DNA from 2 places in the Collinsella sp. AM15-2 genome. Region 1 is predicted to be linked to the other one. Evidence: predicted binding sites of a transcription regulator. Region 1 holds the regulator's gene; the other holds the start of a gene.
The links. The regulator NrdR, encoded in region 1, represses ribonucleotide reductase genes. The targets are predictions, from matches to a motif close to AAACACNATATATNGTGTTT.
Positions count from the first base shown of each region.

Region 2: the regulator NrdR is predicted to act here: its motif matches at 3,686-3,705, upstream of nrdD (anaerobic ribonucleoside-triphosphate reductase).

Region 1 is NZ_QRKO01000004.1:106,570-117,790, reverse strand. It holds gene DW171_RS03390 (NAD(P)/FAD-dependent oxidoreductase) at 1-211, opposite strand, end outside; gene DW171_RS03385 (glycosyltransferase) at 330-1,631, shown strand; gene dut (dUTP diphosphatase) at 2,087-2,530, opposite strand; gene nrdR (transcriptional regulator NrdR) at 2,535-2,978, opposite strand; gene DW171_RS03370 (LysM peptidoglycan-binding domain-containing protein) at 3,030-3,479, opposite strand; gene lexA (transcriptional repressor LexA) at 3,643-4,287, shown strand; gene DW171_RS03360 (heparan-alpha-glucosaminide N-acetyltransferase) at 4,287-4,991, shown strand; gene hflX (GTPase HflX) at 4,976-6,265, opposite strand; gene miaA (tRNA (adenosine(37)-N6)-dimethylallyltransferase MiaA) at 6,265-7,203, opposite strand; gene miaB (tRNA (N6-isopentenyl adenosine(37)-C2)-methylthiotransferase MiaB) at 7,203-8,573, opposite strand; gene DW171_RS03340 (stage V sporulation protein S) at 8,619-8,936, opposite strand; gene DW171_RS03335 (ATP-binding protein) at 9,011-10,096, opposite strand; gene rny (ribonuclease Y) at 10,098-11,221, opposite strand, start outside.
Region 2 is NZ_QRKO01000001.1:99,549-110,769, forward strand. It holds gene folE (GTP cyclohydrolase I FolE) at 1-133, opposite strand, end outside; gene nrdG (anaerobic ribonucleoside-triphosphate reductase activating protein) at 200-781, opposite strand; gene nrdD (anaerobic ribonucleoside-triphosphate reductase) at 1,208-3,430, opposite strand; tRNA gene DW171_RS00495 (tRNA-Val) at 4,098-4,172, opposite strand; tRNA gene DW171_RS00500 (tRNA-Gly) at 4,176-4,251, opposite strand; gene DW171_RS00505 (glycoside hydrolase family 13 protein) at 4,393-6,126, opposite strand; tRNA gene DW171_RS00510 (tRNA-Gly) at 6,655-6,730, opposite strand; tRNA gene DW171_RS00515 (tRNA-Cys) at 6,773-6,846, opposite strand; tRNA gene DW171_RS00520 (tRNA-Gly) at 6,881-6,956, opposite strand; gene DW171_RS00525 (anti-sigma factor antagonist) at 7,062-7,808, opposite strand; gene DW171_RS00530 (GAF domain-containing SpoIIE family protein phosphatase) at 7,887-10,232, opposite strand; tRNA gene DW171_RS00535 (tRNA-Leu) at 10,292-10,381, opposite strand; gene DW171_RS00540 (ABC transporter ATP-binding protein) at 10,972-11,221, opposite strand, start outside.

The sequences.
Region 1 (11,221 bases):
GCTGCTGAAAACGCTCGCCGAGTTCGGCGCCACTCAGGAGCGAGATACCCGGATAGTTCTCGACCTCATTGGTTGTGGCGATCTGCCCTCCCGACATGCCCTGCTCAATCACGGTCGTCGTCAGGCTAGCACGCGCAGCATAAATAGCGGCAGCATAGCCCGCGGGGCCGCCGCCGATAATCGCAACATCGATCGGCTTATCGGTAGTCATGAAGCGTCCTTTCGTCGAAACGTTGTCGTTCTTTGCGCTCATACCCAAATTTACGTGAACGTGACACTCATGCACTACAATGATAAATCCGTATTACAAAGCTGAAGGGGAGTTATCGATGGACCAGGCGCAGACGAGTGACGACGCTCCCCTGCTCACGCACAGCACTCCCCAATCGGAGCAAACCACGCTCCTGGCTCAGCAAAAACCTCTCGTGACCATCGTGCACGCCTCCGTTGGCTCGGGCCACAAGGCCGCCGCAAATGCGATTGCGCAGGCATTCGACCTCATCCGCGGCACCAATGGCATCCCCGAGGATATTGAGATTGAAGTGCTCGATATCCTTGATTTTGGACGTATTAAATTCGACGGCAATAAGACCGCGGCTTCTTTTACGGGAGCCACGCGCCCCATTTACGACCTGACCTGGCGATATACGCTTACGGGACATCTTCTCTGGGGTGGCGGAACGGCATGGTCGCGAATTATGTTCCCCGCCTTCAACGAATATATTCGTAGCCGCAGGCCCATAGCCGTGGTTGCAACGCACATCACAGCAGCCAATGTTGCCGTGGGCGCCCGCGTAATTACGGGTATCGATTATCCGGTCATCTGCGTACCGACCGACTACGAAGTCGAGGGATGGTGGCCCCACAAGGACACCGATTTATTCTGTGTTGCCAACGAATTTATGGCCGAAACGCTGCGTCCGCGCGAGGTGCTCGAGACAAAGATTCGCATTACCGGCATTCCTATTCGCGCCGGATTCGACACGGATTACGATCGCGAGGAAGAGCTAGCTAAGTTCAACCTCCCCACCGACAAGACCGTCGTGCTGGTAATGGCCGGTGCCAGCTTGCCTCAACCGTACGTTCGCTTTCGCGCGGAGATGGACCGCACCCTCCCCTTCCTACGCAGCTTCGAAGACATGCACTTTGTCTTTTTGCCGGGCAAGGATAAGGAATACGCCGCCCGCCTCAAAACGCTCTTCGAGGCCATGAAACTCGAGAACGTCACGGTTCTTGACTATGTCGATGATATGGCAGCGCTTATGCACGGCTGCGACCTGGCAATTCTCAAATCGGGCGGACTCACCGTCACCGAGTGCCTATGCGCACATCTGCCGATGATCCTGCTGGGCAAATCATACGGCCAGGAAAAGGCCAACACCACGATGCTCACCGGCATGGGCGCCAGCATGCACGTCACCACGGCACGAGAACTCATTGTTACCCTACGTCACTTGCACGACCATCCCGAATCACTCAAAGCCCTACTCATCAACGGCGAAGTACTACGCCGCCCCCACGCAGCCGAAGACATAGCCATCGCAACCATGGAGCTCGTAGGCAAACCCCAAAAGCGCAAACGAGCCTTCTGCCGCTTCTACTGGGGCGGCAAGCCAGCGCATATCCGCTAGGCGATAGTCCGCTGCTCGGCGGGAGCCGCCCATATATCATTCCATGCTCAAACATTCTCGCTGCGCAGGGCGCACTAATCCCGCCCGTTCGGGGCTCACCCATATCATTCCATGCTCAAACATTCTCGCTTCGCTGCGCTCGCTGCGAAACTGCGCGTGGAACGATATGGGTGAGCCCCGAACGGGAGGCTTCTTGCTTGTAACAATATTATTCTTACTGGTTAGTTGATACGACAAAGGAACAGTTCCTTTGTCGTATCAACTAACTGTTATTAGATTATTTGTTTCTACCTTCGCAGGCTCTAACTGGGGCGAACCCGGCGTAGCCGCTAGCAAGTAAACGTAGCTCACCCGTGGGAGACCCCTATATATCGTTCCACGCGCAGTTTCGCAGCGCAGCGAGAATGTTTGAGCATGGAATGATATATAGGGGGCCTCCCACGGGTGAGCGGACATTACAATACGCCGCTAGAACCGAAACCGCCGGCTCCTCGGTCGGTTTTGTCTAGTTCTTCTACTTCTATGAGGTTGACCGTGGGGACTTCTTGGATGACGAGTTGGGCTATGCGGTCTCCTTTATTGATTTGAATGTTAATGGAGGGATCCAGGTTGATGAGAATAACCTTGAGTTCTCCTCGGTAGTGGGCGTCGATGAGGCCCGGCGTATTGACTATAGACAGGCCCTGCTTGATGGCCAAGCCGCTGCGGGGCTGGACGAAGCCGGCGTAGCCATCGGGCAGGGCGATGGCCAGCCCCGTAGAGACCAGACGGCGTTCGAAGGGCTTCAAGACGCAGTCCTCGTTGGAGCGCAAATCCAAGCCGGCATCAGTGGGATGGGCGTATTTGGGAAGCTCGACGGTGGGATCGAGACGCTTTATGTTGACGGTAATGTTGGACATGGAATCACCTTAGCTTGTCGAGCTCTTGCAGAAACTCATCGACGTCTTTGAAATCGCGGTAGACCGAGGCAAAGCGGATGTACGCCACCTTGTCAATCTTGGCCAAGCGCTTGAGCACCATGTCACCCAACTCATGGGACGTGACGGCCGTCAGTGTGCGAGAGCGCAGCTCGACCTCGATGTCGTCGATAATCTCATTGAGCTTCTTAGTGTCGATATCGCGTTTGATGGTGGCGCGCATCAAGCCGACAAGAAGCTTATTGCGATCGAACCGCTGCTTAGTTCCATCTGACTTAATGACCTCGATAGGGTCCTCGCATCGCTCAAACGTTGTAAAGCGGTAGTTACACGAGCAACATTCGCGACGGCGCTTAATGGTGTTATTTGACTCCTGCATACGGGAATCAACGACGCGGGTATGTGCCTTGCCGCATTTGGGACAGCGCATGGTACCTCCTCTTAAACGATAACAAGGGTACCATGCGCAGCGCGATAATGATTACGAACGAGCAGGAACCTTAAGATGCGCACCGGCGGCGAGCGAACCATGCTCCAGATGATTGACGCTACGGATCATGTCGGAAGTCTCTTGCGTGGAAAGGCCTTCGATTGGATATTCTTCGGCAATCGACCAAAGAGAATCGCCAGGCTGAACGCGAATGGTCTCGTAGGTAATGTTGGAAACGGACTCGGCATACGCGGCGTGACGAGCGCTAAAGACCGACATAGCGAGGACAAAGAAGAGCGTAAGCGCAACGGCGACGGCGACAATCGTCGGAACCTTCAGGGCAACGCGGGCCGGCGCGACTACAGCCTGCTGATTGCGCGCAGGCTTTACGGTCAAAGGCTGAAAGCCGGAGCGGCCACCCTGAACAACCGTAAAAGTGGGTTCTGCAGCCGTCTCGAGCTTAAGGGCGAGGTTTCCCTGGACCATATTCGTTACGTTCATCATGTTCTCCTCTCGCGTGTTTTGCTGAGAACAGTTTTATCAAGCCGCGCGGACAAAAATGTCTAGCGCGAGAACGAATGTTCGGTTATTATTATCTTCGAACAGTTGTTCCTGTCAAGCAAAATTCGAACATTTGTTTGACATGGGTAGAGAGGATGCCCTGATGGCTCGCAAAATTACCAAGCGTCAGCAGCAAATTTACGACTTCATCAAGGAATATCAGCAGGAGAAGGGTTATCCGCCCAGCGTGCGCGAGATGGCTTCTGCCGTGGGCCTTTCCTCCCCCAGCACCGTGCACGCCCATCTCTCTGCCCTGGAGGCGCGCGGGCTACTCAAGCGCGATGCCACCAAACCGCGCGCCCTGGAACTCTTTAACGAGGATGGCTCCTCTGTCTCAATTTCCAAATCTGACGAGCCCACCGCACCTCGCGGAACGGTCTCGCTACCGCTCGTTGGTCGCGTCGCGGCTGGGATTCCCATTCTGGCAGAGCAGAATATCGAAGACACGTTTACTATCCCGACCGAAATCGCCACTGATCAGGGTTCCTTTATCCTTGAGGTGCATGGGAGCTCAATGATCAATGTCGGCATCTTCAATGGCGATTACATCATCGTCCGTGAACAAAAGAGTGCCATGAACGGCGAAATTGTCGTGGCCATGATTGATGGTTCGGCGACCGTCAAGACGTTCTACAAGGAGCAGGGGCGTGTGCGCTTGCAGCCCGAGAACGACACCATGGAACCTATCTATGCAACGAATCCCGTTATCCTGGGCAAAGTCGTCGGCTTGATGCGCCGGTTCTCGTAATGCAAAAACGCATAACCATCTTTGATACCGTCCGCGGGTTTACGATGATTTCTATGGCAGGTTTTCACGCTTGCTATGATCTCGCCTACCTGTACGGCTGGGATATGCCTTGGTTTACCCAGACTGTCTTTCAGGACGTCTGGCGCGCCAGCATCAGCTGGGTATTTTTGTTTATCGCGGGTTGGATGTGCACGCTCTCACGCAACAATGCCAAACGAGCGGCTAAGTACGCTGCCGCAGCTTTGGTCGTCTGGATCGCAACAACGCTCGTATCGGTCGACGATTCAGTGAACTTTGGCATCATTTATTGCATGGCGGTGTGCACCGCGGTGGTTGCGTTCACCCGTCCGTTACTCCAAAAATTACCGGGCTCATGGGGCATCGCAGCGTGCCTTGTTCTTTTTGCCCTAACCTGGGGCATTCCAAAGGCGGTCTACCCACTCCCCTACCTGGCATGGCTTGGATTCCCAGGCCCGGGTTTTGTTTCGGGAGATTACTATCCGCTCATACCGTTTGTCTTTATGTACCTTACCGGCTTTTTTGCTGCCCAGGCAGCACAAGCATCAAGTCTCGAAGCGCCAGCATGGGCATACGCCAATCCTATCCCGGCGCTCGCAGTCCTGGGTCGGCATGCCTTACCGTTCTACCTGCTCCATCAGCCAGTCATTCTAGGCGTGCTAGAAATCGTTTATTCCGTACGATAGCGCTCGAGCCGCGGTGCAATACGAGCCGGCAACTTCGCCACAATGCGAACGCCGTCCTCGAGATATTCCTCATGCAGAAGGGTTCCCTGCTCATGCACCAGCGTGATGAGAGCGCCCTCGCGATACGGGATATCAGCGGAGAGCAACACATCGGTGGCAGCTGCCTCGCGAGCAATGCGATCGACGAGATCGTCGAGCCCCTCGCCCGTTTGGGCCGAGAACAGAACGGCCTCCGGATAGCGACGACGGAAACTCAATCGATCGACGCTATCGAGAAGATCGATTTTATTGAATACGGTCAGCGTTAAACGCTCTCCGGCGCCGATCCCATCAAGCACGCGGTCGACAGCCTCCAGCTGCCGCTCATAGTCCTCGTCAGACGCATCTACGACTTTGAGAATTAGATCGGCACCCAAAACCTCGGACAGCGTCGATTTAAAGGCATCGACCAGACCATGCGGCAGCTTTTGAATAAAGCCGACGGTATCGGTAATCGTCATGCCGCGACCGCCGGGCAGACGATACGAACGCGTCGTCGGGTCGAGCGTAGCAAACAGCTTGTCCTGCGAAAGTACCGTAGAGCCGGTCAGACGATTGAGCAACGTCGATTTACCGGCATTGGTATAACCGGCCAACGCGACGCGAAACGCCGGTGACTCAATGCGACTCTTGGATTGAACATCGCGACGCTGTTCAACCTGCTTGAGCTCACGACGAAGCGCAGCGATCTTATTACGAATAAGGCGACGGTCGACCTCGAGCTGACTTTCGCCCTGACCAAAACGTGAGCCGATGCCGCCGCGCGTCTGCTCCTTGGCGAGATGGCTCCACATGCCACGCAGGCGAGGCAACAAATATTGAAGCTGTGCCAGCTGTACCTGCAGGCGTCCCTCACGCGTCTGAGCATGCAGGCCAAAGATATCCAGGATCAGTGCTGTACGATCGATAATCTTTACCGGCTCGCCCACAGCTTTCTCCAAATAGGATTGCTGCGAGGGCGTCAGGTCGTCGTCAAAAATAACGACATCGGCATCCATGCGATGCACCAGGCCGCACAGCTCTTCTACCTTGCCGGAACCGATAAACGATTTAGGATACGGCTTTACCAAACGCTGCGACAAGCGTGCCACGCACTGAGCACCAGCTGTGTGGGCAAGACGCTCCAGCTCATCAAGCGAGCGATCGAGCGGCCATGCATTGTCGCGCCACTCAACACCAACTAAAATGGCACGCTCGGGCTCGGGTGCCGTGGGAACAAGGGGGAAACGGGCCATTAGGCAGCCTCAATACGATGCAGGATATCCTCAACGACCTCATCGATCGTACATTCATCCATATCAAACCACACGATACGGTCATCGCGCTTAAACCACGAAAGCTGACGCTTGGCATAACGACGCGAACGCATCTTAATGAGTTCGCGAGCCTCATCCATGCTCATCACGCCATTGAAAGCATCAATGATCTCTTTATAGCCAATTGCCTGCATCGACGTCAGGGCATCTCCCAGCCCCTGGCCCATAAGACCGCGGACCTCATCGACAAGACCCTGCTCAAACATCAGATCGACGCGCTGGTTAATGCGCTCGTAGAGCGCCTCGCGATTACGCGTCAGACCAAACCATAGGGCATGATAATGCTCGTGCGGAACACTAAACTGCGACTTTTGCTGCGCATAGGAGACGCCATCATCATGCATCTCGAGCGCACGAATCACACGGCGCACGTTATGGGGATGAATAACAGCAGCCGATTCTGGATCGCGCTCGGCAAGCAAGGCATGCAGTTCTTCCTCGCCAATACGCTCGGCAAGCTCCTGATAGCCCGCACGACGATCGTCCTCAAGTTCACCCGAGGGAAAGTCCATCTCATCGAGGGCGGCCTTGAGATACAGCCCCGTACCTCCGCAAAAAACCGGCAGGCAACCCGAACCAAGGAGACGTTCAACATGCGCGCGAGCGTCGGCCTGATAAAGCGCAGCAGAATATGCCACACCCGGCTCTACAATGTCAACGAGACGCAGCGGCGCCGTGCACTCATCGGGCGCCATCTTTGCGGTACCGATGTCCATGCCGCGATAGATTTGCATCGCATCGCACGACAGCACTTCGGACGAAAGACGAGCTGCCAAACGGTCGGCAACATCACTCTTACCAACCGCCGTCGGACCGACGATCGCAACGGCGGAAAGACCTGCCCCGGGAGCAACCATTAGCGCGGCTCGCCCACAACGGAGCCGGACAAATACCAGGTCTTGGCAATGTCAACGTCAACATCAACGATCTTGCCAACAAGCTGATCGATACTGTACCCCTCGGGGATAGGCGCATGCACGGTCTGATTCTTGGGACTCTTGCCCAGCAGGACCGCGTCGTTCTTTTTACTCGTTCCCTCAATGAGCGCCGGAACCACAGTATGAAGCTCACCCTGGTTATACTCGTGTGCCGTGGTCTCGATAACCTTAACCAGGCGGTTGAAACGCTCGAGAATAACCTCATGCGGCGTAGGATCGTCAATCTCGGCGGCCGGGGTACCGGCACGCTTGGAATAGATGAAGGTATAGGCCTGAGCATAGCGGACCGTCTCAGCAAGCGAGAGCGTCTGCTCAAAGTCTTCTTCAGTCTCGCCCGGGAAGCCAACGATAATGTCGGTCGAGAGCGCGATATCGGGCATGCGGTTGCGAATGCGATCGACCAGGCCCAGATAGTCCTCGCGTGTATAACGGCGATTCATCTCTTTGAGGATCCGCGTCGAACCTGACTGGACGGCCAGGTGAAGCTGCGGCATAACGGCAGGCGTCTCGGCCATGGCGTCGATGGTCTCGGGCAGCAGATCCTTGGGATGCGAAGACGTAAAGAAGATGCGCTCCACGCCCGTATCGCCCACGGCACGCAGCAAATCGGCAAAACGCGGCTTGCCAAACAGATCGCGACCATATGAGTTAACGTTTTGGCCCAACAGCGTAATCTCACGCACGCCCTGGCGTACCAAACCGGTCACCTCGTCGACAATCTCCTCGAAGGGGCGGCTCTTTTCGCGACCACGCACGTACGGCACGATGCAATAGGTGCAGAAATTATTGCAGCCTGTCATGATGGGCACCCAGGCGTGATACTGGGTCTCGCGATGCCACGGCATGCTCATGGCGTCCGTATCCTCATGCTCATTGGTGCGGATATGACGCTTACCATCAAGGAACGCCTCGGCAATGAGCTCGGCCACATGTGCAATGGAATGCGTGCCAAAGATGACATTGACGTTATCGACGTTGGTGAGCAGGCCCTCGCCATCGCGCTGCGCGATGCAACCGCCAACGGCAACCACGCGCTTGCCCGAAGGCGAAGGCGGCAGGCTTTTGCAGGAATTACACTGACCGTACAGGCGAGTATCGGCGGCCTCGCGCACGCAGCACGTCATGAAGACAACGATATCGGCATGCGCGGGATCGAGCGCCATGAGGCAGCCATACGAATCAAGCAGACCGCTCACACGCTCGGAGTCGTGCTGATTCATCTGGCAGCCAAAGGTGCGGATAAAGTAGGTTTTACCGGCAAGAATATCGCGTACGGAACGCTGGTCCATGTGCATAAGTCCTAACGATGGGGAGCGAAACAAGGCAAGCAGAAGCTATGCCACAGGCTTAACATCATCCATGACGACGTTATCCATAGTAGCTCGATTGATCTGGTGAACGTAGATAGAAAGGCGGATGGCCGTGCGCGACTCCCCGTTAATGAGGATGTCGGAGAACACGGGCGCGCAGGAAATATCAAAACCGGTTGGAATCAAAAAACCGCGCGCGATAGCAACGGCCTTAATAGCCTGGTTGACGGCACCGGCGCCGACACACTGGATGTTGACGGGTACACCATCCTTGACCATGCCGGCGATGGCGCCGGCAACGGACGCGGGCGATGATTTGCTTGATACCTTCAGGCAATCCATGAAGAAACTCCTGCATTTAAAAGTACGTTTTAACTGCAATAACTGTATCGTACCGAGTGGACTCGGTAAAGGCACTATTCCTCTTTGGCAAGATCAAAGGTCACGGTGATTCGATCACGCGAAACACGGATCTTTGGGTCGCCGCAAAGGTTGAGATAGTACCGGGTGGCAAGGTCATTAAAGTCGCGTTCCACAGCGCGCGAAAACTGTGCCATGTCATCCTTGGCAATACGTAGCCCGCGACGATCCTTCGCGAGATCGACAGGAGCCGGCGCATGCGAGGACGAATCACGCTCGCGCAGCAGACGCGCGGTCACACCGCGAACGGGCTTAATCTGCCCTGCCAAAATGCGATGGGCCGTGCGCTCGGACATCTCAAGACCCAAACCCGAACAAATACGGATAAAGTCCTCGGCATCAGAAGCAAGGCCTAAACGATCGACAACCGGAAGCTCGCTCTCGTCATCAATGAACAGGAGACGAGACGTATCGAGCCGACTTGACGCTTGAGCATAAAGGGTCGCGGCAATCTCAGACGGAGAACCGAGATAGACATCGCAACCACGCAACTCCTCGAGCGCAAACTCACAAGCAGCGCGAATAATATTATGTGGACCGCGAGCGCAGACATAACGTCCGTCCTCATCCTTGACGGCCTGGGGCCAGCTGGACTGATCGGCACGCTCACTGAGGCGGTCGGCCGCAACGCTCACCTTGAAGGCTGAACCAAGATCGACGCCGGACGTGACCACACGGGCCTCGTCGGTGTTCTGCTTAATCGAAAACAATGCCATGCCACGACCGTGAACGCCCCAACGGTCCATCTTCATGCTCTCGAGCTTGGAGGTAACGCGGGCATCAAAGATTCGCTCTTGCATATCCTGCGGAACGCCAGAACCGTTATCCAGAAAGACAAGCGTGCGGACGCCATCTTCCTTGGTCGTGGCGAGATAGACCTTGTCGGCGCCGGCATCGCGAGCATTACGGAGCATTTCGATGACGATGTCCTCGACATGCTGAATGTCGTGCTTAGCCTGGCGCCGCTCGGCCTCCGAAACGCGGAGGCGGACATACCCCTCGCCAAGGTTCTCCTCGACGCGAAGGTTGCCCTCCCCCGACATCGACGCGATAAATGAGATGAGCTCGTTCGCGTCGCTCATGTTATTTAGCGATATCGACAGCGCGGCTCTCGCGAATCACGACGACGCGCACCTGACCGGGATACTCCATCTCTTCCTCGATCTGATGGGCGATATCGTGAGCCAGGACCGTGGACTGGGCATCGGAGATCTTGTCCGGCTGGACCATGACGTGGACCTCGCGACCGGCCTGCATGGCATAGGTACGTTCGACGCCGTCATGGGAGTTGGCGATCTCCTCGAGCTTCTCAAGACGCTTGATGTAGTTCTCGGCAGACTCGCGACGGGCACCGGGGCGAGAGGCAGAGACAGCATCGGCGGCCTGCACCAGGACATCGAGCACCGTGTTGGGGTCGACATCGGCATGGTGAGCCTCAATAGCATGGACGATAACGGGCTTCTCGCCATAACGGCGGGCAAGCTCGGCGCCGATGACGGCATGCGGGCCCTCGACGTCGTGGTCGATTGCCTTGCCCAGGTCATGAAGCAGGCCGGCGCGCTTGGCGGTCACAACGTCCAGGCCAAGCTCGGAAGCCATCACGCCGCACAGATCAGAGACCTCGAGGGAATGCTGAAGCACGTTCTGACCAAACGAGGTACGGTAGCGCAGGGCACCAAGGGTCTTGACGATCTCGGGGTGCAGATCGTGGATGCCGGTATCGAAGGCAGCCTGCTCGCCAGCCTCGCGCACGCGCTGCTGAACCAGGTCGGCGGCCTTGTGATACATCTCCTCGATACGGGCAGGGTGAATGCGGCCGTCGGCGATGAGGTTCTCGAGGGCGACACGGGCGGTCTCACGACGGACCGGGTCGAAGCTCGAAAGAACGACGGTCTCGGGCGTGTCGTCGATCACGAGGTTGACGCCGGAAACCTGCTCGAAGGTCCGGATGTTGCGACCCTCGCGACCGATGATACGGCCCTTGAGGTCATCAGAGGGAATGTGCACGGAGGTAACGGTGACCTCGGCAGTGTGATCGGCAGCGCAGCGCTGAATCGCCAGAGACAGAATCTCCTGGGCGGTCTTGTGGCACTCGGCGCGAACCTGCTGCTCGGACTCGCGAATGATCGTGGCGGCCTCGTGGGTGACCTCGCCGCGAACCTTATCGAGGAGCTCCTTGTGGGCGTCCTCGCGGGTAAGGTCGGCGA
Region 2 (11,221 bases), on a different contig from region 1:
TGCCGCCGGCGATCTCACCATACATACGGGCAACGCGCGCCGGGGTCTCCAGCAGGCCCTCACGAGTTGGGTCCTCGCCTATGCCCTCAAGCAACAGCTTAATGGCGGCCTCGACTTTTTCCTGATCGACCATCTGGGCCTCACTTTTCCGATTTCACGTTCGCGCTATGGTACCACGCCCTCCGGCATCGACCACAAGCTACATAGTATGGGTCGAATAGACCGGATCATCACGCCAAAGTTCAACCGCATCACAAAGCGCAACGCCCTCGCGCTCAGCACGGGCGCGCGTGGCGTTCATATCGATCACGCGCTGGTTACTCGAGCCCCTAAAGCGCAGCGTGATATCGTACAGGTCCTGAACAAACGGGCCGTCCACCAACATATCAAGACAGGTAAGGATACGGTCCGTGACCTCGGTATGGTGGCGTCCTCCCGGCATAAGCTCCTCGAGCACATCGCCGGTAAAACACCAAATGGTCTTTCCTGACCCCGCAGGATAAGCGGCACGAACACGCTCGACAAACTCAACGAGCCCCGCCTGGTTCTCGGGCTCCATGGGCTCTCCGCCCAGAATCGTCAGGCCGTCAATAAAGGGATGATCGAGGCTCTCGATAATCTTGTCCTCGACGGCACGATCAAAGGGCTCGCCCGCAGCAAAGTCCCACGCAACAGAGTTAAAGCAATTCTTGCACCCACGACGGCACCCGCTCACAAACAGAGAAGTACGAACACCTTCCCCATCGGCAATGTCGAAATATTTAATGTTCGCGTAGTTCATAAGTAACCTTCCTGGGGGTCTGGAGCATATCATCCCGTCCTCAAACATTCTCGGCCTGCGGCCTGCGAAACTGCGGGCGGGACGATATGTCCCGGCCTCATGCAAAAGGCAACTCAATGAACGAAGCGAACATCGAGTATAGGGTTCGAGGTCCAATAAAAACTGGGTTGCGGCTCAACCGCCATCGCAAGTAAATCGCAGCTGCAGCTCGAATTATTTCCGCTAAGAACTTCGAGGAGTGAGCAGACCGCATGCTGCATCTCAGCTACATCAACTTGGCCGCCCCGTAGCGAGGCCCCGGACCTTTGCTCGATATGAGTTCCGCACGAACAGGAGGCGCCAGTGGCGCCTCCGTCGTGAGCCAGGACTGTCCGAAATAGCGAGTAAAGGTCCGGGGCCTCGCTACGGGGCGGCCTGGGATGACTATTAGAGATGCAGCACGCGGTCGCGGATCTCCTCGGTTCGACCCTGGTTCCAGAACTGGGTACCGATGTAGCCGCACGTGCGACGGGCGACATTCATCTTCTCCTGGTCGCGGTTGCCGCAGCTGGGGCACTCCCACACCAGCTTGCCGTCATCCTCGACAATCTTGATCTCGCCATCGTAGCCGCACACCTGGCAGTAGTCGCTCTTGGTGTTGAGCTCGGCGTACATGATGTTGTCGTAGATGTACTGCATCACGCGGATGACAGCCTTGAGGTTGTCCTGCATGTTGGGAACCTCGACGTAGGAGATGGCACCGCCCGGCGAAAGCTGCTGGAACATGCCCTCGAACTTGAGCTTGTCGAATGCGTCGATCTCCTCGGACACGTGGACGTGGTAGCTGTTGGTGATGTAGCCCTTGTCCGTCACGCCCGGGATGATGCCAAAACGACGCTGCAGGCACTTGGCGAACTTGTAGGTCGTCGACTCAAGCGGGGTACCGTACAGCGAGAAGTCAATATCGCTTTCGGCCTTCCACTCGGCGCACTTGTCGTTCATGCGCTGCATGACGGCCATGGCAAAGGGCGTGCCCTCCTTCTCGGTGTGGCTGTGGCCCGTCATGTACTTGACGCACTCATACAGGCCGGCATACCCCAGGCTGATGGTGGAATAGCCGCCCACGAGCAGCTTATCGATCGTCTCGCCCTTCTTCAGACGCGCCAGGGCGCCGTACTGCCAAAGAATCGGTGCGGCATCCGAAAGCGTACCCATCAGACGCTCATGACGGCACAGCAGGGCGCGGTGGCACAGCTCGAGGCGCTCGTCGAAGATTTTCCAGAACTTGTCCATGTCCTGATGCGAGCTCAGCGCGACATCGGGCAGGTTGATGGTCACAACACCCTGGTTAAAGCGACCATAGTACTTAGGCCTGGTCGGGTCATAGTTCAGCGCGTTGGCGACATTGTTAAAGCCGTTGCCCGAACGGTCGGGCGTCAGGAAACTACGGCAACCCATGCAGGTGTAGCAATCGCCGTTGCCGGCGGTCTCGCCCTTAGACAGCTTGAGCTCGCGCATCTTCTTCTCGGAGATGTAGTCGGGCACCATGCGCTTGGCGGTACACTTGGCAGCCAGCTGGGTCAGGTAGAAGTACGGGGAATTCTCGTGAACGTTATCGTCCTCGAGTACATAGATAAGCTTGGGGAATGCCGGGGTAATCCACACACCGGCTTCGTTCTTAACGCCCTCATAGCGCTGACGAAGCGTCTCCTCCACGATCATGGCAAGGTCGTGCTTCTCCTGCGCTGAGCGAGCCTCGTTGAGATACATAAAGACCGTCACAAACGGCGCCTGGCCGTTTGTGGTCATAAGGGTCACGACCTGATACTGAATCGTCTGGACGCCGCGACGGATCTCGTCACGCAGGCGGTCCTCAACAACCTCGCGGACCTTTTCGGGAGATGCGGAAACGCCGAGCTCCTCGAGCTCGCGGGCAACCTCGCCGCGAATCTTTTGACGGCTCACCTCGACAAAGGGGGCGAGATGGGTCAGTGAAATAGACTGGCCGCCGTACTGGGAGGAAGCAACCTGGGCGATAATCTGCGTCGCGATGTTGCAGGCAGTCGAGAAGCTGTGCGGCTTCTCGATCAGCGTGCCCGAGATAACGGTGCCGTTCTGGAGCATGTCCTCCAGGTTCACCAGGTCGCAGTTATGCATGTGCTGGGCAAAGTAGTCGGAATCGTGGAAGTGGATCAGGCCCTCATTGTGGGCATCCACGATCTCCTGGGGCAGCAGCACACGCTGAGTCAGATCCTTTGAAATCTCGCCGGCCATATAGTCGCGCTGGACGGAATTGACGGTCGGGTTCTTGTTAGAGTTCTCCTGCTTGACCTCTTCGTTATTGCACTCGATCAGCGACAGAATCTTGTCGTCGGTCGTGTTCTTCTGGCGCTTCAGGCTCTGAACATAGCGATAGATGATGTAGTGGCGGGCGACCTCGTAGCAGTCGAGACGCATGATCTCGTCCTCGACCAAATCCTGGATCTCCTCGACCGAAACGGTGTGGCCCGCGTTCTCGCATGCCTCGGCGACGTTTTGCGCCGCATAAACCACCTGGCGGTCGGTAAGACGAGAGCTCTCCTCGACCTCCAAGTTTGCGGCGCGGATGGCATTGACGATCTTATCGATGTCAAAGACAACCTCGGTGCCGCTGCGCTTGATGATCTTCATCCTCTTGCCTCTTTCGCGTCGTAGCCTCATTGCGCTTCAGAGCCAAACGATGCCCGGCAGGGCCTGCCCCTGCCTTGCGGCGCCGTCGCGCAATCTGTGTTTTCGATAAACCATAAGCCTCCATGCGGACATTCCCAGGAGCCGATCAAACGGTTCAAGGACACGTTCAAAAGAGGCAGTTAAGGTCTTCGTTCTCTGTCCGCCATCTATCATACGACAAAGAGGCATCTATATCCTGTATTCTTTTTTTAGGTCAAACACAACATATAGTGTTTCAGCAGGTCAAAGCAATTGGTCATTTTGCAGACGCATTAAAAATGAGGGGTATTTGACAAGTCGGTAAAACGTTACCAACACGGCTACCTGCATGGCAGTTATAAAACCCCCTTAGTCAAGCCGCTGACAAATCCTACCAAAACCAAGCCGCTCACGCCAAAAGAATCCAAAAGATTATGCTTGACCAACATGTTGTGGTCGTGCCTTGCCGAGCCTCATGCAACCGCGGCACGAATCCTTGAAAGATATGTGTATGCAAACGGAGAAGATGAGAGTTTCCTCGGATGACTGCTGAGAAGCATCCCGGAAGATCAAAAACTCGAAATTTGGTGACGTATTTGGCGACCAAAACAAAACAGCTCAGAGGCTAAGCCTCTGAGCTGCGAACATTTGGTGGGCGTTAGAAGATTTGAACTTCTGACCTCTTCCGTGTCAGGGAAGCGCTCTCCCCCTGAGCTAAACGCCCAAATGGAGCGGACAACGGGGCTCGAACCCGCGACCCCAACCTTGGCAAGGTTGTGCTCTACCAACTGAGCCATGTCCGCTTACGAGGATTAATCTTACGTGATGCCCGCATCCTATGCAAGAACTTTTTTTGAAAAGTTTCGCGACGCCCTCGCGAGCCTCATGAAGGCATCAGACACCACGGAAGGCGCAGGCAAACGCAAACTCGCCGCAAGAGGCCCCTACAACTCAGCGAGCATGATCCAGGCAGAGCTGTCCTGCACGAGCCTGCCGTCTGCGAGCGGTGATGAGGTGAGCAGGACCCTGCCCGCCGGCAGCTCCACGGGTGCTGCACCGAAGTTCGTCACACACGCCCAGCCGTTGTCGCGGCGATAGGCGATGACGCCGCCCTCAGCGCCCTCGGCGCCATCCGCAAGACCGGTGCGCCCGTCAAGATCGAGCCACGCAAGATCGTTGGCGCACCCGCGCAGCTTGCGCCGCAGCCAGAGGGCGTCACGATAGAGCGCAAGCATCGATGTCGGGTCCGCTTCTTCCCTATCGGCAGCGTAATCGGAAAACCATGCAGGCTGCGGCAGATGGGGCACCGCATCGGCGTCCGCCGGTGAAAACCCAAACGATCCGCCCTGCGCGGGATCGTCCGCCGCCACCCACGGCAGGGGCACACGGCAGCCGTCGCGCCCCTTCTCGCGCTTCGGTCCGTGCGTATTGGTCGCAGTAGGATCTTCGAGTACAGCCCACGGAATGTCAGCCGCCTCAAAAAGGCCGAGCTCCTCACCCTGATACACGTATGCCGAGCCCGGAAGCGCCAGCTCGAGCAAAAGGGCCGCCCGCGCGCGGCGCTCGCCGAGTTCACGTTCCTCGTCATAAGACGACCCGTCGCGTAAGAGCCAGTCGAGCGCAATCTGGTGGTAGCGCGTCGCCTTGATCTGCGGCAGGGCATAGCGCGTCGCCACGCGCGGCACGTCGTGGTTGGAGAGCACCCAGGTCGAGGCGGAATCGGATTCTATAGCTGCCTTCAAGCCCTCCTCGATTGCAGCGTGCATGTCATCATAGGTCCAAGTGGCCTTGGCAAACTCAAAGTTGAATGTCTGGCCAAGCTCGCTGGGACGCGCGTAGAGATACTGGCGATCGGGCAGCACCCACGCCTCGGCAACGGCGCTGCGTGGCGGATCATAGCGGTCGAACACGCGGCGCCACTCGCGATAGATCTCGTGGACCTCGTTGCGGTCCCACAGCGGATGGGTGCCGTCCTCAACCATGTCATCGCCCTCGGCGAGATGCCACCGGTCGAGGTCATCGCGGTCGAGATCCTTGGCGAGACCGTGCGCCACATCAATGCGAAAGCCATCGACGCCTCGATCGCTCCAAAACGCCAGGACGTCGCAAAAGAACGCATGAACCTCGGGGCACGACCAGTCAAAGTCCGGCTGCTCAGGCGTAAACATGTGCAGATACCACTGACCGTCCGCGACACGCGTCCAGGCGGGGCCGCCAAAGTTGGCATTCCAATTGGTGGGAGGCAGCTCGCCATGCTCGCCGCGACCATCGCGGAAGATATAACGGGTGCGCTCGGGCGATCCGGGGCCGGCGGCAAGAGCGGCTTTGAACCAAGGATGCTGGTTAGATGAATGGTTGGGCACGATGTCGACGATGACCTTGATGTCGCGCGCATGAGCCGCAGCGATCATGTCATCGAAGTCATCAAGCGAGCCGAGACGTGGGTCGACATCGCAGTAGTCTGCCACATCATAGCCGCCATCGACAAGAGGCGATGGGTAAAACGGGCTCAGCCAGATAGCCTCGATGCCCAGCTGCTCAAGATAGTCCATCTGCTGGGTAATGCCCGCGATATCGCCCAGACCCGAACCAGTCGAATCCTTAAACGAGCGCGGGTAGATCTGATAGATCGCGGCGTCGGACATCCATGAGCGCGAAGAAGACTTTTCTGTAGCCATGGGGCGTATCTCCCTTGCAACGAGGTTATGCGAGATGCCCACGATGATACGCCCAAAGCGGACATTCGCGGCAAACAACGCCACAGCCACGCCCCAAACGCTCGCTCCCTCTCGGGTTCGAGTCTCCTGGGACGAATCGATCGATTAGTGAAAAGAACGGAAGGCCCACTCCTCCGGCCACGACAGCGAGCGGGCTCCGGGTGCCCCAAGTTGCCGCGAAAGAGGAGGGAAGCGTACTTTATGTACGTGTACGCGACCGACGATTGAGGGGCAAGATGGGGTGCCCGGGGCTCGCGCAGCGTCAACAAAAAACGCGGTTCGTTAGAACCGCGTAAGATAGTTGGAGCGGACAACGGGGCGTCTGCGTATCCGCTTCGCGGATACGCACCGGCTTCGGTCGCCTGTCGGCGTCCTCGCCAGCTCGCTACAAACGCTCCGCGTTTGCTTAACGCTCGCTCCCTCTCGGGTTCGAGCCCATACGATGGGTACGAAAAAGCCCGGCTACCGTAGTAGTCGGGCTGTTGCGTTTGGAGCGGACAACGGGGCTCGAACCCGCGACCCCAACCTTGGCAAGGTTGTGCTCTACCAACTGAGCCATGTCCGCATATGTAAAACAAAACGGGCGCCGGAGCGCCCGGATGTTGCCTGGAGGCGAAGCCCGGATTCGAACCGGGGGTAAAGGCTTTGCAGGCCTCTGCCTTACCACTTGGCCACTTCGCCGAAAAAGGACCGCCTAAACGGTCCGGAAATGCAATGGAGCGGACAACGGGGCTCGAACCCGCGACCCCAACCTTGGCAAGGTTGTGCTCTACCAACTGAGCCATGTCCGCTTGCGGGTTATTAATTTACGCGAGTTGTCCAAAAGACGCAAGTACTTTTTTCAAAAAACTTGTCTGCCGCATGTTCTTAGTAGCTAAACGCGCTAAAGCGATTGGCTAGGCACACGATTCCAGCGCTCCGCTAAACAGCTTCACCATCTGCACGCGCGTGCCGGCGCCGTCCGTACGACGAGCAACCTCCACGTTATCGACGAGCATACGCATAAGCTTGATACCACGGCCGCGTTCCTCTGATGCGACCGGTTCGCTCGTTTCATCGATAGAATAGCCGGCACCTCGATCAAGCACCTCAACCACAACGCGATCGCTATAGGCCTGAACCGTCAGGACGCAGCCGATACCGCCCGCATGGTCATAGGCATTACCCAGCGCCTCCCCCGACGCCAATGCGACATCGTAGCGCTCGTCACGGCGCAACGGAAGCGATTCAAGGAGTTCGGCGATGCGATGTCGGTAGTATGGAAGATTCTCGATACCCTGACGGACCTCGACGCTCTTACTCCAGCGAGGCAGCTCCCCCACCGGAATGGCGGGAATAGACTCCCGTGCCGGCCCCGCGACATGAAGGATATCGACAAGACGAGCAATCTCCAAAAAGCGAACAACTTCACCTGATGCATTGACGAGCGAAAGCAGGCCTTCTCGCCTCATGAGCTCACGAGCGCGCGTAAGCAGGAATGCCAGGCCCGTCGAATCGATAAAGCTAACAGCCTGACAGTTGATGACGACACGACGCACGCCGCGGCCAATCGAAACATCCAACCGCCGACGCAGCGCAGGCACCGTGGCGATGTCGATATCGCCTGGTGGCGTCAAAACCGCTATGTCATTCCACTCATTCATACGACCATGGTTCCCCAAAAAAGCCCACTCGATGCATTCGTTTCCCCAACCGTACGGATTCAGCCCGCCCAGCGTCGTCTATGAACGACCCCGTAAAAACTCAAGGGACACCAATGCAATGTCATCGTCCAGCGCCGATTCGGTAAATCGGTCAAGCTCGCCCAAGACCTTGCCGCAAATGCCCGACACGCCCTCACCCGAGACAGAGAGCAGAAGGTCGCGAAGGCGCTGCTCGCCAAAGAAAGCACCCGAGCGGTCACGCGCTTCGATTGTTCCGTCGGTGTACATAAATAGCATGTCACCAGGAGCGAACGTAAACACGCCTGTCTCGTACACCATGCTCTCAAAGGCACCGATTACCCCCGATTGGCATCCAAGCAGCTCGACCTCTCCCCCACGAGCCTCGCCGCCACCCAGCGGCATCGACTCTGGCCTGATGACCATGGTCGGAGGATGGCCCGCCGAACAATACGTTGCGCGTCCGGCTTTAAGGTCAATCTTGGCGATAAAGGCCGTCACGAACGTCTCGACCCTCGAAAAGCCCATAAGCATGCTGTTAAGGGAGCGTGCCATGCGGGCCGGTCCAGCGCCCTCCCAGGCATATGCCGTCAGGGCCGTCTTGACGAGTGCGGACATCGATGCAGCCTCAATGCCTTTGCCAGACACATCGCCCAGAATCATGACGGCGCAATCGTCGGGAAGACGGATGAGCGTATAGAAATCGCCGCCGACCAACGCCGAGTTCGTGGCCGACAGGTACACCGAATCGGCGGCGATTCCCGGAACATCCCCCAGTGAATTTCTCATGCCAATCTGGAGGGTCTGAGCGATATGGCGCTCCTCACGCTTTTGAGATTCGCCTTCGTAGATCAGTTCAAAGTCATGAGCCAAGTGCACCAAGTAGTCATATTCAAGGTCATCAATCGGCTCTTGGCTACCATCACGAAGCAGCAGCGCACGCGTCGTCGGCCCCTTCGCAACAGAAGCAGGAACGATTGCGTCGTTACTGTGCTTGCCATCGCCCTCAGGGCGTGGGCGCCCCGCCTCGATGCCGGCGTCGACGTAGAGACCCTGGCAAGGCAGGCCATGCGCTCTAAGCCAGCCTCCCATAGGCATCGATTCGTCAACGCGAGTTATACGGACGTGTTTAAGGTCCTCGGCACTCGTGCCGCCCAAAACAGATGCCTCAAAGCCATCAGGGGCAGCCCCCAGACGTGCCGCTGGCGCCGTCGTGGAAAAGAAAAGCTTCTCGGGATCGTCCGGCAAAGCAACGCGACTGCCGCCTTCAAAATCTATGACGTAGGAATCCAGACTGGCGTCATACTCAACAGGGCAAAAATGGCAGTTGAGCATATTGCAGATCTCGGACGACACCGCCTGGGTAGCCGCGGCGGAATCGTCTAGAAAGGTAAACAACTCATCACGCAGCACATTGAGGGAACGACCAAGCTCGGCCGTGCGACGGGAGCGAAGGCTCGATGCCATGCCGACCAGCTGGATAGACAGGTAATCGCAAATGACCTCGAGCACATTAACGTCATAGGCGAGCGGTGCCTGGGGGCGTTTCCAACCAACTTCCAGCACGCCAAGGATCTGCGTACCGTAAAAAACGGGAAGACAGATTTCACTGCGGTACGGAGGCATATCTTGCATGCGCAACAGGTGCTTAGAACGATTATCCAGGTCCATGAACATACCGGAGGCGGCCTTATCGCCCTCAAGGTCCTGTTGAATCGACAAGCGACAGGCACGCGACTCGCGAAGAACATACGTCGGAATGCCAGCGCCATACGGCAAAAACTCGGGCAGGTAGCTGTCGAGCAGCTCCTTGGAAACACCGCGAAGCTTAAAGCCGCCGCTCTCAGAAAAATAGATAGCGGCACCCGAAGCATCGAGCGTTCCTACAAGCTGGTTCAAAACGGTATCAAGCAGGCTGGGCAACTCATCGGAGCCCACAGTGCTCATAATGACCGAGAGCGTGCCAGAGAGACGCTTGTTCGCCACTCTAAGCTCCGATAACGCACGCTTGAGTTGCCGGTCGTGAGAATACTGTTCCTCGATACTGTGAAGCGCCACCAGGACACGTGGTGCGCGGCGCCCAAAGATGCGTGGAGGCGTTACGGAGCCCGCACGAACCAAGACGGGAATAAAAGAGCCGTCACTCAGTTTGAGCATCAGTTCGTTCTCGGAGCCATCAGTTTCAAATGGCAGACGATGTTCCGTCGCACGTTCAAAAGCGGACGAGTACAGGACGTCTTTAACATCTCCACCGATGACGTCGGCGCGCTCCTCGCACATCAAACCAAGTAAGCGATTATTCACATGCAGAATGGTTCCGTCGAGCTCGCAGATGATGACAGCATCGCTCGTGATCTCGACTAGTTGGGCAACGTCTGCCCACTCGTTGCGTTCAAGCGTTTCCATCGTGGACCCCACCGTCTATCGGTAACAAAAAAGCCTCCGAAGAGGCTTCTCAATTGCGATGGTGTCGGAGGCGGGACTTGAACCCGCATGACCAAAAAGCGGTCACTAGCACCTCAAGCTAGCGCGTCTGCCAATTCCGCCACTCCGACATGCTATGTTGCTGATTCGCAGTTCGTTTTGTTCGACCCGCGCGTTCAACGAGGAAGATAATAACCTATGATTCGAGAACTGTGCAAGCACTTTTTTGAAAAAAGTTTACGAATTTGTAAATGCGCAGGTAGACCGACCTGTTCGGGCAGGAATGAGGTCGCTTTCCAACGCGTCCTCGGGCATGCGGCATTATTTTGATCCGCGCTTCGCGCTACAAAATAATGCCGCCCCCTGCGGAATGCGTTGGAAAGCGACCTCATTCCTGCCCTAGGGGCACGTACTCCAGGCGCCATTCTTAAACATGTTCTGGGGGCTGATGCAAATTTGGTGGCTCGGCAAAGCCGAGCCCTTATATGGGGAGGCCGGAGCCAAAGCTCCGGCCTCACTAACTTTCCTATTAGATTAAGTGAGCGATCAAGGAATCTCACTCCCCTCTGCCGCGTTAACGCAGGGCCCGCCTGGTGTTACTTTTCAGAACATTCCGCAGGACGGAGGAAGCCCCGCAGCGCGTAGCGCGCAGCGGGGCTTCCGACATGTCCGAGGACGTTCTGAAAAGTAACACCAGGCGGGCCCGGACGATAACAACCGGCTACAGGTCGATGTGCGATTCCTTGATCGGGAACGGCTCCGCGAAGTGGCACGCGCAGCAGTGGCCCGGAGCGACTTCCTTAAACTCAGGAAGCTTCTCGGAGCAGATGCCCTGCGCGATCGGGCAGCGCGTGTGGAAACGGCAGCCGGTCGGCGGATCCAGCGGCGACGGCGGGTCGCCAGCGAGGATGATGCGTTTGCGGGTCTTCTGGATATCTGGATCGGGCACCGGCACGGCAGACAGCAGCGAC